Regions from separate parts of the Sinomonas terrae genome, predicted to be linked through region 2. Evidence: riboswitches for the same ligand, from Rfam matches in the RefSeq annotation. Region 2 holds a riboswitch; the other holds the start of a gene.

Region 1 (7,710 bases), 370 kb from region 2:
GAGGACGAACTTGCGCACGCGGCGCCGCTGGCTCAGCCGGCCCATGGGGATCCCTCCATCACTGCTCGTAAACACCATCCTGCCCCTCCCAGCCGCCTCAAAACGAGCGCGGCCGGCGCTGTCTGCGATCAGGCATCGAGCGCGCTCCAGTCCACGGGCTCCTTCGACGAGACGCTCCTACGCTTCGGCTTCGGCTTGGCGGCAGTTTCCACGGCGGGCTCGACGAGCGGCCGTCCCCACGGGAGCGGCAGCACCTGCACAGGTTCGCCGAGCTGGACGCCGTGTGGCGGGATCACCATGACGCCGTCGGCCCGCGCGAGCCCGCGCAGCATCCCCGACCCGGTGGCACCGGCCGGCGACGCCATCCCATACATGCGCCGGAAGGGGACGAGCCGCGTCCGCTTGAGCTCGGGCTCGAAGACGGTTCCCGACGGCAACTCGACCGTATTCAACGGAGGGCGTCCCCCGAGGGTGGAGAGGAGCGGCTCCCCCACGGCAAGAAAGCCCATGACCGCGGCAAGAGGGTTTCCCGGGAGTCCCACGAAGAACCGCCCGTCAGGCAGTTCCGCGAGAACCGTCGGGTGGCCGGGCCGCATCGAGATGCCGTCGACGAGCAGGCGTCCGCCCAGCCGGGCGACGACGTCGCGCAGGTGATCGGACTCGCCTTTGCCGGTGCCGCCCGTGGTGATGACGACGTCGGCCGGGCCGAGTTGTGATGGGGCGCTCGCGCTTCCGCTTCCTTCTACCGCGTCTTCTACCGCGTCTTCTACCGCGTCTTCTACCGCCGTGTCTGCTACGGCGTCGTCCGCGAGGGCCGCATGCCACTCCTCGGCGGCGTCGCCGATCTTCTGCTGGCCCACGAGGATCCCCCCGTAGGCCGCCACAAGCGGTGGGATGAGGAAACTGAAGACGTCGCGGACCCGTCCCGGCTCGGGCATCCCCGACTCGACGACCTCTGAGCCCGTGCGCACGATCCGAACTAGTGGCCGCCCCTCGACCGGAAGTTCGTCATACCCGGCGATCGCGGCCAGCGCGAGCTGGGCTGGTCCGAGCTCCGTGCCCACCGGCAGCAAGACGTCTCCGGGCTGGGCTTCCTCTCCGGCGGGTCGGAGGTCCGCCCCGCCGGAAGGCGAGCCGGGGGGCGCCGCGGGGCCCAGGCGGAGGTGCGGGAGGCCTTCGTCATCCGGCGCGATCTCGCCGTACTCGCGGCGCAGGACGGCACGGGCCCCCGCTGGCAGCGCGCCCCCCGTCACGATGGGGCTCGCCTGATGCGCGGCGAGTGGTTCCCCAGGCTCGGCGAGGATCCACGGCCCAGTGCCGCTCACCGCCCAGCCATCCATGGCCGACGACGCGTAGTGGGGCAACGGCGTGAGCGCGGTGAGGTCCTTTGCCAAGGCCCGGCCCGCGCACGCAGAGAGCGGGGCTTCGGCCGGCGGAATCGGGGATCCCGCCGCGGCCGCCGCCGCGCGGGCCTCCGACCATGAGTGGTGCAGGGAGTGCGCGGCGCCCGCGGCGCCGTCGCTCATTCCCCGGACCCGGCCCGATCGGCCCGCGACTTCAGGGCCCGGCGCGCGACGTCGATGGCCGATTCCATCGCGACCTTCTCTCCGGCTTGCCCGCTGCCCGCGGCAAACCCTGCCGCGTAGGCCGCGATGAAGGTCGTGAGCGGTGCCGCTGGGCGCACGACACCGTGCGCGGCCACCCCCGCGAGACCGAGCACCGCGTCGATGTCGACCTCGAGCCCATCGAGCTCGAAGGCCTCAACAAGCTCGGCGCACCATGCCCGCAGGATCTCGTCGTTGTCCGTCTCCGGCATCTCGGGCTCCTCGTACTCGCTCTGCGCGCCCGGTCGTTCCGGGCGGGGGATGCCCCAACGCTCCGCGGAGGACCATGTGTCGACGTCGTCGGCCAGGCCTGGCTTCAGGCGCAGGGGCTGCACCGACAGCCTAGCAACGAGATGCCGCAAGGGCCGGTCGGCCAGACCGCCGTCGTCGGCCAAGGCGGCGAGGGCCCGTTCGAGGGGAGCGCGCCGGTACAGTGCGAGGAGCGGCTGCGGGCGGCCCCCTTCATCCTCGGCGAGCACGACGTCGGCGGGGGGTTCAAGCGCGCAGGCCGCAAGAAGAGGGGCGAACGCCTCGCCCGCGCGCGGGAGATCCGCGGCAAGGACGGCGACCCACGGTGCGCCCCGCCCTTCGATCGACGGAGCGAGCGCGGCGACGCCCGCTCCAAGGGCGGCGACGGGCCCAGCGAACAGCGGCGACTCGCGCGCCCAGCCCACGGAGCGAGGCACGTGCTGTCGGGGGCCCACGACGACGACCCTCTCCGCCCCGCCCACGGCACCGAGGGCGCGATCGAGCAGCGTGACGCCCTCATAGACGAGCTGGGGCTTGGGGTAGCCGCCGAGCCGCGAAGCCCGGCCCCCGGCCAGGATGACAGCATCGAACGCGGGCGCCTTCTGGTGGGCGTTCAGGCCGCCGACTCCGGGAGGAGGAAGGGACTCCACTGGGCGATCGGCTTCTCGAGTTCCTTGATCTGCCAGATCGTCCCGACCGGGGTCTGGGGAGTGAAGCGAAGCTTCCACCCCATCTCGGCTGGAGTGTGGTCTCCCTTGAGGTTGTTGCAGCGCAGGCAGCACGCCACCAGATTCTCCCAGGTGTCCTGGCCGCCGCGCGACTTCGGAAGCACATGGTCGATGGTGTGGGCGGTCTTGCCGCAGTAAGCACACAGGTGCCCGTCTCTGCGAAGCACCCCGCGTCTGCTGACCGTCGCGGTGTGCGTTCTCCGGGGTCTGATGTAGCGGTTGAGCAGGATCACTGACGGGCGCCCGAGCACATCGCGCGGACCGACGACTGGATCGCCGTCCTCCGCGACGATGCTCGCCTTTCCGGCGAGGACAAGCACGAGGGCCCGGCGGAAGCTCACTACCGCCAATGGTTCGTAACCGGCATTCAGGACGAGTGTGCGCATGCTGCGTTCCTCTTCACGGCCGCACCCGATCAGGGGCACAGGGCCGGCTGCCCTGTGCATGGTCGGGCTGATCGACCCTTTTAGAGTACTGAACGAATTTGCAGTTTTACGAACCACGACGGTGTTCGGCCGCAACCTCTACCGATTGTTCACTCCCCTGATACCAAAAACGGCGCCCCTCCCTTCAGGGAGAGGCGCCGTTTTAGGAGAAGACCGGGATCAGCGGTCGACGTGGATGAAGACGGGGCCGGAACCGACGTTCACGCTGTAGAGAACAGTGTTGTCGCCGTCCCAACCGCCGTGGACAGCCATGCCGTTGCCGACGTAGACGGCGATGTGGGCCATGCCCATGCCACCGTTCTGGTAGTACACGAGGTCGCCGGGCTGGGCCTCGGAGCCACTCACAATGTGGCCGAGGGACATGTAGTCGGCCGGCCAGCCGTGGAAGTAGATGCCGACCGCGGCGAGCGCGTTCGTCACAAGCATCGTGCAGTCCTGGTGGACGCCGAGCTGTGCGTAGGCGGCAGCGGCGATCGCCGCGCCCTTCCCGCTCGAGGAGGCGGCGGGAGCCGTCTGGACGGCGGCGGTCGCGGTGGCCGTCGTCGTAGCGGCAGGGGCGGGGGCGGGAGTGGTATCCGCTGCGGGAGTGACGTTGGTCGCGGCCTGCTGAACAGGGGCAGGCGCCGGAGCAGGAGCCGGAGCGGCTTCCGACCCGACGGCCGGCCGCTCGAAGCTCACCTGGGCACCAGCATCGGCGGCGACGTTGGCGTCAACGGCGGTCTGGACCTGCAGAGCAGCAGGTGCGGAAGCATCACGCTGAGTGGGGAGCTCGGCCGCGTTGGCGGCAACGCCGCTCGTCAGGACCAGGCCCGAAGCGGCAGCGATGACGGCAGCCTGACGGCCCATGCCGCCGGCGTTCTCCGTCACGGCCTTCGCGATGATGGCGATGGAGGAGGTGTTCTCGGCCCGGTGCCGAGCGATTCCAGCACGAGTGGACATCTGGGGCGTTTCTCTCTTTCGTCGCCCGCGCGCCTGGGGGTTTTGGCACGCGGATGAGGACGCGGCCGTTGGGGGACGGCCGTGAACCCTCACGGTCAGGGGGTCAGCGGAACGTACAGAAGCCGCAACCGGCGGCGTGCGAGTGCATGCCGGAAATCGACTTCTTTGACGCGACGACGCTCGAGAAGCGGGCGCTGCCGACGTCGGAGAGGACCGAGGCTTTGCGCTGCAGCTTGTTTGACACGGGCGAACCCGTGGCAACAGTCAAGCGTGGCGCAGCGGCGACGGCCGTACGGCCGACGATGCCTGCGTCATCGGGCATGGCCGGAGCAGCAGCCGTGGTACGGCTGTTGCGGGCCGGCATGGCCCAACGACGCGCAATGACGTTGCGTGACGACACAGAGGTAGCCTCTCCCAATGCCTGCGAGGTGAGCTGTCGGGTTCGGACTGGAAGTATCCGGCCTCCCGGTGCAAGCACCGGGCTGCTTTACCCCAAGGACCTCCGTGAGGAGGCCCGAAATTGGTTCCCCCGCCCCTGCCAGACGGTTGTGCGAACGGACTCCGGCCAGCGGCAGAGCTAGGCAATCCGACCGGATGTTCCAACTTGGTTGGAGCTGGAACACGAACGAGCGTAGCCGACTTCTCACGGAAAGTCACATTCGGATCACAGCGGTATCTCAGATGATCACGGCCAGGACACGGATCTTGGTCCAAAAACCCCGGAATCACGGGCTTGCCGCCCCTTCAAGGGTCCATTGAGTCGGTTCACGACTCGATGGCAGGGTGAGTGAGAAGTGTCACCCGAGGGCGATTCGTGATCTTGCCGTGACCTTTAGTGAGATAGCGGTCGCGGGTAGCGTTCTCTCATTTGTCCAAGAAGTAGATTTTTTCCTTCTCGGCGTGTTCGAACCTGTGAGATCTGTCCCACAGGCTACAGTGACCCAAATCCAGCGGCGGTCACGAGCCAGCCGCACTCACGAGATCGAGACAAAGACGTGGGCGGCGACCTCGACGGGAAGCTCGAGGGCGCCGTCGACCTCGGGCGTCCGCACCGAGATGTAGTCGCCAACCCGCTCGAGCGCGAGCTTCGCCCCCGGACGGATCCCGCCCTCGTCGAGCTGGGCGAGGAGCTCAGGGTCCACTTGGATCGGCTCCGCGAGGCGGCACACCATGACCCGCGACCCCGGCGCATACTCCCGCATAGCATCGACCAGGGTGATCACACCTACTGTGAAAGCCTCTGAGGGCTCGCCGCCAAGGGCCTCGAGTCCGGGGATCGGGTTGCCGTACGGCGATTCGCTCGGGCGCCCCAAGAGCTCGTACAGACGCCGCTCGACGCGCTCGCTCATGACGTGCTCCCAACGGCAGGCCTCGTCGTGGACATAGGCCCAGTCGAGCCCGATGACGTCGGACAGGAGCCGCTCGGCGAGCCGGTGCTTGCGCATGACCTCGGTTGCGCGCTTGCGCCCCAGGACCGTGAGCTCGAGGTGGCGGTCCCCCGTCACCACCACGAGGCCGTCACGCTCCATGCGGGCGACCGTCTGCGACACCGTGGGACCCGAGTGCCGAAGGCGCTCCGCGATGCGCGCCCGCAGGGGAACGATCCCCTCCTCCTCGAGTTCGAGGATGGTGCGGAGATACATCTCAGTGGTGTCGATGAGGTCGGTCATGCGGCCAGCGGCTCCTTGGAAGCGAAACAGCGGTTCCCGCGCCTGGCGGAGGAACAGGGCGCGCAGCACGGTGAGTGCAGGCCCAGTCTAGCTTATTTTGAACTGCTCAGATTAGCGCTTGCGGCCCGGATCTGAGGCCAGGGAACTGCGTCGCGTTCGAGGCCAGGGAACTGCGTCGCGCGCATGTCTTGGATTAACCCGTCGCCAAGCCCGTGCGGCAGACTGTTGCGGGGCGGAAGGAGCCTCCGCCCGGAATCGTTGCAAGGAGCCCCCGTGAGCGAAACGACCCAGCTGGACATTCCTGCCGACCTCCTGCCGGCCGACGGCCGATTCGGTGCCGGCCCCTCGAAGGTGAGGAAGGAGCAGGTCGAGGCAATCGCGGCCGCTGGGACGAAGCTCCTCGGTACTTCGCACCGCCAGGCCCCCGTGAAGAACCTCGTCGGCTCCGTCCGCGAGGGTCTCTCCTCGTTCTTCAAGGCGCCGGAGGGCTACGAGGTGATCCTCGGCGTCGGCGGCTCGACCGCGTTCTGGGATGCGGCGTCGTTCGGGCTCGTACGCTCGAAGGCTCAGCACCTCTCGTTCGGCGAGTTCGGTTCCAAGTTCGCCAAAGCCACGGACAAGGCGCCGTTCCTCGAGGCCTCCAGCATCCGCACGTCCGAGCCGGGCACCCGTCCGGAGCCGGCAGCAGAGGGCGGCGTGGACGTGTACGCATGGCCGCAGAACGAGACCTCAACCGGCGTGGCGGCTCCCGTTCGCCGGGTCGAGGGCGCCGACGAGGGCTCACTCGTTGTCATCGACGCGACGAGCGCCGCAGGCGGGCTCGATGTGGACATCGCCGAGGCCGATGTCTACTACTTCGCCCCCCAGAAGAACTTCGCGTCCGACGGCGGCCTGTGGCTCGCGCTGTTCTCCCCCGCCGCGCTCGAGCGCGTCGAGGAGATCAAGGGCTCGGGACGGTGGATTCCGGACTTCCTCGACCTCAAGACCGCGGTCGACAACTCCAAGCTGAACCAGACGTACAACACGCCGAGCCTCACAACGCTCGTGGGCCTCAACGCCCAAGTGGAGTGGCTCAATGCCCAGGGCGGCCTGGACTGGGCGACCAAGCGGACCGCGGACTCCGCCGAGCGCATCTATTCGTGGGCCGAGGCCTCCGACTTCGCGACCCCGTTCGTCTCCAACCCGTCCGAGCGCTCGAACGTCATCGCAACCATCGACTTCGATGAGTCGGTCGACGCGGCCCAGGTCGCGAAGATCCTGCGGGCGAACGGCGTCGTCGACACGGAGCCGTACCGGAAGCTCGGGCGCAATCAGCTCCGCATCGCGACCTTCGTGGCGATCGAGCCCGACGACGTCACCAAGCTCACGCAGTGCATCGACTACGTAGTGGCGGCCCTGCGCGGCTGACACAAATGGTCAGCTCCGGCGGGAATCCACCCGCGGGAGCTGACCATTGAACGTTAAGCCAGTTGACCGTTATGCCAGCTAAATACCGGCTCAGTCGATCTCGTCGTCGATGTCGGTGATGCCTGCGGCCTCCGCGTCGGCCGCCTCAATCGCTTCCTCTGCCTCGGCTTCCTCTGCTTCGGCTTCCTCTGCCTCGTCAGGGCCCTCGTCAGAGGAATCATCCGCGGACTCGTCAGCGGCCTCGTCGTCGTACTCATCGGCCTCATCGGCGGCCTCGACGCCCTCTGCCGCCGCGTCGAGGATCGCCTGCTCCCGCTCCTCGGGCCGCACGCGTTCCGACCACGGCACCCACTCCGGAGCGAGCACCGAATCCTCGCTCGGCAGGACGCCGAGCTCGCTGACGGTGACGATCTTGGACCGCGAAACCCTCGCCACCGTCACGTACCACTGCCAGCCTCGGTAGCCCGGGCGGAGGCATTCGAAGAGATGGGTGACGAGGCGCTCGCCCTCGCTCTTCGCCCCAAGGTGGCGGCCAATGTGCTCTGCGTCGACGGCCTCGAGGAGGGCTGCCCGCGCAGCCCCGACCGCTCCGGCCAGGAGAGCGTCCGGCTTGCCGACGCGCCACACAGGGACGCCAGCCCGCGGCCGCGGTTCAGCGCCGCCCGCG
Region 2 (7,710 bases):
CTCTGGCACGCGATCCCCTCGTTCCCGACCGTCAGCGAGATCTGGCTGCGTTTCCTCGAGGCCTACGGCCTCTAGCCTCGGGGCATGGGAACACCGCGTGCGCTGCCCGTCCGTGGTGGTTCTCGATGACAGACTGGCTGCGTGGCTCCCTCGCGTTTCCTTCCCCTGCGCCGCAGTGCGCGCGCTACCTTGTGGTGCGCCGCCGCCGCGACCGTGATCACGGGAATCACCGCCTGGTTCCTCGAAGAGTGGATGGGGTTGCTCACCATGGCGGCCATCGCTGCCTTCGTCCTCTCCGCGCTCTACGCGGTGCTGGGGATGAATCGCTACGTCGTAGCTGCCTTCGCCGCGGCAACGACGGCGACGACGGTCGGCTGCACCCTCGCATTCCTGCGGGTGCTCGGCGTCGCCTGGGACGACGCGCCCGACGCGGTCACGACCGTCTCGAGCCGGGACGCGGACCCCTACTTCTACGTGGCGGTGGCCGCCTTCATCGCGACGCTGGCACTCCTCTTGGTGGGAGCCGCCTGGCCCCAGCGCCGCCGGATGCCAGCGCGGGCGAGCCGCCGGCCGTCGTCGCGCGCGGGATCGCGGCCCGCGGCACCAAGTTCACGCGGCCCGAGCGCACGCCCCGCCGGGGGTCGGGCCCAGGGCTCACGGACATCGGAGGGCCGGCCTTCGGCCCCGCGCACGAACCCGCCCAAGCAAGCCGCGCCTCGGCCTAATGCGAGTGGTGCCCGTGCTTCCGGCTCTCGGCCCTCGGCACCGCGAAATCGGTGAGCCGCGCGTCCTGACCATCGAGCTCTGCCCACGGCTTCTCGGTCTCGAGGACCGCCAGCCCCGCGGTCGGGAAGTGGTTCGCGGCGTCGAGGTAGGCGTCCTGATCGGAGTCGCGCGCAGCGAGGTGCAGCACAAGATCCTGCACGCCCGGCATGTGGGCGATCACGAGCAGCGTCGTCACGGTGTCCGGGACATGGTTGACGACGGCGAGCATCCGCGTGGCGCTCGCCGCGTAGAGGCCCGTTTCAAGCTTGGGCGTGGGCGCGAGGTCGCCGAGGGCGCCGCACACCCACGTGCACGTCTGGCGTGTGCGCAGCGCGACGGAACACAGGATGAAGTCCGCCACCACTTTGTGGGCGAGGAGCCATTTGCCAGCCTCAGGCGCGTCCGCGTGCCCGCGCTCGGCCAGGGGCCTGTCGACGTCAGGGACGCCGACCGGCCACGCAGCCTTGGCATGGCGCAGCACGATGAGTCGCTTGAGGTGGTGCTTGCTCATGGAGCAAGCGTAGAGGCCCGAATCCGTTCGGCGGGCACGTCCCTAGATCGAGTACTCCGGGGCGGCCCAGACGATGACCTCGGGGTGCTCGTAGAAGCGGTACCCCTGCCCGCGGACGGTACGGACAGTGTTGGCCAGGCGACCGAGCTTCGAGCGCAGGCGGCGGATGTGGACGTCGATCGTGCGCTCGTTGGGGATTTCCTCGGCGTTCTTCCAGAGGTTCTCGAGCAGCTCGTCGCGGCTCACCGTCCGGGTGCCGTTCTCGACGAGGTAGTTCAGGAGCTCGAACTCCTTGAACGTGAGGTTGAGCGAATCACCGTCGAGGTGCACCTCGCGGCGGGCGAGGTCGATGAGGACGCCGCTCGGGCGGCTCTCGTTCTGCTGGGCCACGCGTGGCTCGGGCCGAGGACGGCTGCCGATGGTCGGGTCACCGAAAGTCGAGCGGACGACGTCGAGCGGGCTCCCCTGAGCGCCTGACGGGGCCACGGCGACAGCGGCGTAGCTCTCGACGCCGGGGACGAGGTTCTGCGCGTAGGCGCGGATCTCCTGGGCGATCCTCGCGATGGAGGAGCCGGCGGCCGCCGCCTGCTCCTCCGAGATCCCCACATACAGGACGAAACCGTGGGCCACCGTGTCCGCCGAGACCGAGCGCACGGGCTCGGTGCCGGGCGCGACGACGGGAGTCGGCGCCGTCATCGGAGAGTAGTCATCTGCGACGGGACGGAGGGGCCGTGCTGCGCCGTACGGCTCCTGCTGAGCGGTGGAGCGGCCGCCGAAAGGCTGACGGCCGGCCGCGGCCTGGGCGCGCTGAGCGTTGCGGACAGAGATATGGACGTATCCGGATGCAACCGACATGGAGTGCTGACCTCGTATTTAACTAGCCGACGCGGGCGGCTTCGAATGCTGAACAGGTTGAGCGAAGAGCCAAGTGCTGGGGGTGGGCAGTCAGCTATGCATTCGACAACAGCACATGGTCCGGCCGGCGGGTGGGCCGGAGCGGAAGGCTGCAGGTGCCGTTGAGTTCTTGTTCACACCAGTGAGTGTGCCCCGTAACAAAGGCTACAGGCAAGTAACAATGGGGGTCCCGTCTCGGAATGTGAGACGAAAAGCTGAATTGTGATACAACTCACCATTCGGAAAACCCTATATGTGAACCGACATCTTCACATATTCTGCGCCTAAGCCGCGTTCTGGCGAAGGATCTTCGGGAAACCGCTCCGAGCGCAACCCCCTACACCCCAAACGGTCGAAGTCTCACCATTCGGACGGCCGTCCGGCCCTCCCCCATGCCGGGCCGGCCCAAACACATTCGAGCCCTCATTCGCGCCTTGCTGGGAGCGTATCCGGCTCCCCGCGCCCCTCCGAGCATCCGCTGTTACCCAAATGTGACAGAACCGCGATCCGTACCGTAGGGTAGGTCGAGTGCACGGGACACCCCGTGCTCCTTTGGGTGCAGCCCGCCGAACTCTGCCGGCAGCCCGAGGGTTAATCAGGCAGAGACGGAGGAACCAATCGGCCGAGGAGGCCTGTGGAGAGCCGTGTGCTCAAAACGGGAGCCGGGGCCTGGGGTGAAGCCCTGCCGCAAGGCACGGCCGGATGACTCGCATCCGAACCCGGCAGCTAACTTCGTAGGCGCTAACGAGAGGTCTCTTGCGTGAGCAACACCATGCCTACGGGCGCGCCTGCGCGCCAACGCGGCCGGCATCGTGCGGCAACCCCGCCCAGCCGTCTCGCCCGCATCACCGCCGGACTCGGCACCGCAACAGGCGGCCGGTACCGCAACGCCGTCGTCGCCGCATCCCTCGGCCTCGTTGCCGTCGGCGGAGGCGCCGCTGCGAGCACCGGCCACATGACTCCCACCGGCGCCACTGAGGCCAACGGGGCGGCCGCCGCGCTGATCAGCGCCACCGCCGACGTGAAGCTCGACTTCGACCGCTCGACAGTGGCCTCGGTCTCGAAGGCGCAGGTCGACCAGCAGGCTCAGGCCGCGGCCGCCGCCGCTAAGGCGGAGATCCTCAAGACGCAGCCGGTCAACGACCCCACCGGAGCGCAGGCCTACGCGTCCAGCCAGCTGGCCAAGTACGGCTGGGGCCAGGACCAGATGCAGGCTCTCATCACCCTATGGAACCTCGAGTCCGACTGGACCACGACCGCGACGAACTCGAGCAGCGGCGCGTACGGCATCGCGCAGGCGCTCCCTGGCAACAAGATGGACTCTGCCGGGAGCGACTGGCAGACGAACTACCGCACCCAGATCGACTGGGGCCTCGGCTACATCAAGGACCGGTACGGCTCCCCCGCGAACGCCCTCACGTTCCATTACGCGAGCGGCTGGTACTGATCGGCGGCCGCTGATGCGGCCACCTTCCTGACTCGCGCGCCAAGGCACCACACGCGCCAAGACACCACAGACGACGGCGCCGCCCCCACGGTGGGAGCGGCGCCGTCGTTCTTCTCTGGACCCTTCTCTGGCCCTTCCTTCTCTGGCAAGAAGGCTTAGTCGCCCGGGTTCCTAATTACTCTGTCCCGAACTCGAGGAACCGGAGGTTCCCGAGCCCGAGTTGCCGGAGCCCGAGGTTCCTGCTGTAGAGGAAACGAGGATCGTCAAGGCGGCGTTCCCGTTCTTGAGCGCGGTGACCCGGACGGTCTGGCCGGACGCGAGGCTCGAGGCGCTCAGCGACCCGCCGCCGGACTGGCGCCGGCCGGCGAAGCTAGCGATCGTCGTGTCTGAGGAGATGGCGTAGGTCTGAACATAGCCGTCGTCGCTCTTGACTGTGACTTGGCTGCTTGAGGCAGCGGTGATCGTGCCAATCTGCTCAAGCTCGGTCACGTACTGGCCGTTGCTCTGGACCACATACTCGCCGTGCAGCGCCTGGCCGGCGGTTCCGAGACCCATGTTGCCCGGACCGCCGAAGCCGCGGCCGTTGCCTCCCTGGCTCAGGCCCTGCCCGCCGCCGGCCTGCCCCGGTGCCCCGCCGAGGCCCTGGTTCGACGACGCCGCGGAGACGCCGTTGGCCGAACTGTTCGCTGCGTAGTAGGCAGCACCTGCCCCGGCAGCGACGACGACGGCGACGCCCGCCGCCGCGAGCCCCTTCTGCATTGGTGTGAGCCGGGAGAGCACGCCCCTGTAGCGGCCCGAAGGATCTGCTGGCCGCGCGCCCCAGCCCTGGCCCGGCGTCGTCGGCCCCGGCGCACCCCAACCCTGGGCGGGCGGCGTCGAATCCGAAGCACCCCAACTCTGATAAGGCGAGGAACTATTCGGCGCACCCCAACCCTGACCGCCCTCGGACGCACCCGGCGCACCCCAGCCCTGATAGGGGGATGAGGGACCAGGAGCACCCCAGCCGTGCGCGGGACCCTCAACTCCCGGCTGGTTCGGGTACAGGGTTTCCGTCGGCTGCGAGCCCTGAGGGCCGGGCGTATGAGCGTCTGGAGCTTGGGTCTCCGGAGCCCGGGTCTCGGGCCCCTGCGGGTTCTGCTGTCCGAATGACATCGTGATCCTCCGGTGGTGGTCTGATCTCTGATACCAGAGTCGCTGTCCATCCTGTGCCGCCCCTGTGCCCACCGGCTGGACAGGCTGTGCTTCACGGCCCGAGGACGAGCCGCGGACGAGGCTCGGGACTAGGCTGAGGTCCACAGGCTCCCCACAGAATTAACTCAGGCTCGGACTATCCATCCACAGGAGGCTGGAACCATGGCAAGTCCTTACACGACGAACAACCTCCCGGCTCTGACCCACCCGGATGGATCCCCCATCCGTGCCCTCGTGGTCGATGACGAGCCCAGCCTCTCCGAGCTCATGAGCATGGGGCTGCGCATGACGGGATGGAGCGTTCAGGTCGCGGCGGACGGCCCGGCTGCGGTCAAGGCCGCACGTGACTTCCGGCCGGACGTCCTCGTGTTGGACGTCATGATTCCAGGGTTCGACGGCGTCGAGGTCCTCCAGCGGGTGCGGCAGTTCCTCCCGGAGGTGCCCGCGCTCTTCCTCACAGCCAAGGATGCGATCGAGGACCGCATCACAGGGCTTGCCGCGGGTGGCGACGACTACGTCACGAAGCCGTTCAGCATGGAGGAGGTCATGCTTCGCCTCCACCGGCTCGTGCAGCGCTCGGGCGTCGCGGCCCAGGACGACGCCGAGCTCGTCGTCGGCGACCTCGTGCTCAACACGGACACGCGGGAGGTGACCCGCGGAGGCGAGGACATCCAGCTCACCGCGACGCAGTTCGAGCTGCTCCGCTACCTCATGGAGAACCCGAAGCGCGTCATCAGCAAGGCTCAGATCCTGGATCGCGTATGGCAGTACGACTTCGGCGGCCAGGCGAACATCGTCGAACTCTACATTTCCTACCTCCGCAAGAAGATCGACGCGAACAGGGCGCCCATGATCCACACCGTCCGCGGAGCGGGCTACGTCATCAAGCCCGCCGACGGATGAGCACCCTCGCGGGCGCCGTCCCGCGGCCACGCCGACGTTGGACCGATCCGAACGCCTGGCACCTGCGCACCAAGCTCGTCCTCGCGACGATGCTCCTCCTCGTCGCGATCTGCTCCGTCGTCGGCTCCGTGTTGTACGCCTCGATGGACGGCTTCCTCACCCAGCAGCTCGACACGCAGCTGTACCAGGCGAGCCATCGGGCGGCACAGTTCGGCAGCGTCACGCAGCCCACCATTCCGGGATCCTCGCCGTCAGGGTCGGCGGCGCAGAACCCCGGTGAGGCAAGCCCCCGGCCAGATCCGCTCGAGGCGCGCGGCCAGGGCGCAGGCACCCTGAACGCGCGCCTCCGCGACAACATCCTCGAGGTCGCCGGATTCATCAGCCAGGACGGCCAGCGGGTCGCCCTCCGCAACTCGGACGCCGCCGTCCTCGTCTCGGTCGCGCAGACCGCCGTCCCGTCTGGCAGCGGCACTCAGCCGGCGCCCGTCGACAAGAACCTCTCCGTCGGTCACTACCGGCTCGTCGCAGTCCAGACCGCGACCGGCGACATCATCGTGACGGGGCTCCCGCTCGCCGCCAGGGACAGCACGCTCGGCTCTCTCGTGCTCACCACCGTGATCGTCTCGCTCGCTGGCCTCGTCTTCATCGGGCTCGTGGGCACGTACGTCATCCGAAAGACCCTCAAACCGCTCGACCAAGTCTCCTCCGTCGCGGCGAAGGTCGCCCAACTTCCGCTCGACGCCGGTGAGGTCGCCCTCGCGATGCGGGTTCCGCCGTCGGCCGCGCACCCCGGCACCGAGGTGGGGAACGTGGGGAACGCGCTGAACCGCATGCTCGACAACGTCTCGGGCGCGCTCCAGTCGCGGCAGGAGTCGGAGATGAAGGTGCGCCAGTTCGTGGCGGACGCATCGCACGAGCTCCGTACGCCGCTCACTGCGATCCGCGGCTACACGGACATGCTCAAGATGACCGAGCAGCTCTCGCCGCAGGGTTCGGAATCGCTCGGGCGGGTTGAGACGCAGTCTCTGCGGATGAGCCGGCTCGTCGAGGACCTCCTCACCCTCGCGCGCCTCGACGAGGGCCAACCGCTCAAGCTCGCCCCCGTCGACCTGACGCAGCTCGTGGTCGAGACCGTTTCGGACCAGAAGGTCATCTCCCCCGACCACCAGTGGCGGCTCGACCTGCCGGAGGAGCCGGTCGAGGTCAAGGCCGACGGCGCGCGGCTGCACCAGGTGATGGTCAACCTGCTCTCCAACGCGCGCAAGCACACCGACCCCGGGACCACCATCATCACGGGCGTGTCCCGCTCCGCGACTGGCGAGGCCGTCATCACCGTCACGGACACCGGTCCCGGCGTCCCGCCGGAGCTGCAGAAGAAGGTGTTCTCACGCTTCACGAGGGCGGACAAGGCCCGCACGGGAACCGAGGGATCGACCGGGCTCGGGCTCTCGATCGTCCAAGCGATCGTGGACGCGCACGGCGGTTCGGTCGAACTCTCGTCGCGGCCGGGGCGGACGGAGTTCGCGGTCTACCTGCCGGCTTGATCCGCGTGGTGCGCACGACCGTCCCGTGAAGGCATGACCGTCCCGCGACGGCATGACCGTCCCGCGACGGCACGACCGCTGTTTATGCGGGACGGTTATGCCTTCAAGCAACGGCTATGCGGCTTTAGCCCCGGCAACACCCTCCGACCTCACGGCCCCGTGGAGGTCGCGGCCCCGGCTTCCAGTGCAGGGGCGGCGTCATGCGCCGAGCGCCGGGTCGCGAGGAACGTGCCAGCGAGCACGAGCACCGCGCCGATGCCGATGAGCGGGGTGAACGGGTCGCCGCGCAGGCTCACCCCGAGCGCAAGGGCGACGACGGGGTTCACGTAGGCGATCGCCGTCGCCCGCGCCGGGCCTGCTTCGGCGATCAGGCGGAAGAACAGCAGGAATGCGAGGGCCGTGCAGAGGAGGCCGAGGAGTGCGAGGGAGCCCAGTGCTGTTGCCGAAGGGAGAGC

What was found. A riboswitch is a leader RNA that binds a small molecule or an ion and turns the genes downstream of it on or off. The one in region 2 is predicted to bind cyclic di-AMP.
Region 1: it holds a riboswitch for cyclic di-AMP, as region 2 does, so the genes downstream of both, L0M17_RS15875 (hypothetical protein) here and L0M17_RS17565 (aggregation-promoting factor C-terminal-like domain-containing protein) in region 2, are expected to answer to the same signal.

The regions. Positions count from the first base shown of each region.
Region 1 is NZ_JAKZBV010000001.1:3,441,631-3,449,340, forward strand. Features, by position in the region: gene fdhD (formate dehydrogenase accessory sulfurtransferase FdhD) at 1-45, opposite strand, end outside; gene L0M17_RS15855 (molybdopterin molybdotransferase MoeA) at 129-1,526, opposite strand; gene L0M17_RS15860 (NTP transferase domain-containing protein) at 1,523-2,503, opposite strand; gene L0M17_RS15865 (HNH endonuclease) at 2,467-2,967, opposite strand; gene L0M17_RS15870 (NlpC/P60 family protein) at 3,187-3,966, opposite strand; gene L0M17_RS15875 (hypothetical protein) at 4,070-4,366, opposite strand; cyclic di-AMP (ydaO/yuaA leader) riboswitch at 4,371-4,543, opposite strand; gene L0M17_RS15880 (iron-dependent transcriptional repressor DtxR) at 4,941-5,636, opposite strand; gene serC (phosphoserine transaminase) at 5,910-7,043, shown strand; gene L0M17_RS15890 (DUF3027 domain-containing protein) at 7,134-7,710, opposite strand, start outside.
Region 2 is NZ_JAKZBV010000001.1:3,808,547-3,816,256, forward strand. Features, by position in the region: gene L0M17_RS17545 (dihydrolipoyl dehydrogenase family protein) at 1-75, shown strand, start outside; gene L0M17_RS17550 (hypothetical protein) at 142-780, shown strand; gene L0M17_RS17555 (SixA phosphatase family protein) at 722-1,276, opposite strand; gene L0M17_RS17560 (winged helix-turn-helix domain-containing protein) at 1,319-2,131, opposite strand; cyclic di-AMP (ydaO/yuaA leader) riboswitch at 2,725-2,926, shown strand; gene L0M17_RS17565 (aggregation-promoting factor C-terminal-like domain-containing protein) at 2,931-3,617, shown strand; gene L0M17_RS17570 (hypothetical protein) at 3,789-4,376, opposite strand; gene L0M17_RS17575 (response regulator transcription factor) at 4,971-5,711, shown strand; gene L0M17_RS17580 (sensor histidine kinase) at 5,708-7,255, shown strand; gene L0M17_RS17585 (DMT family transporter) at 7,405-7,710, opposite strand, start outside.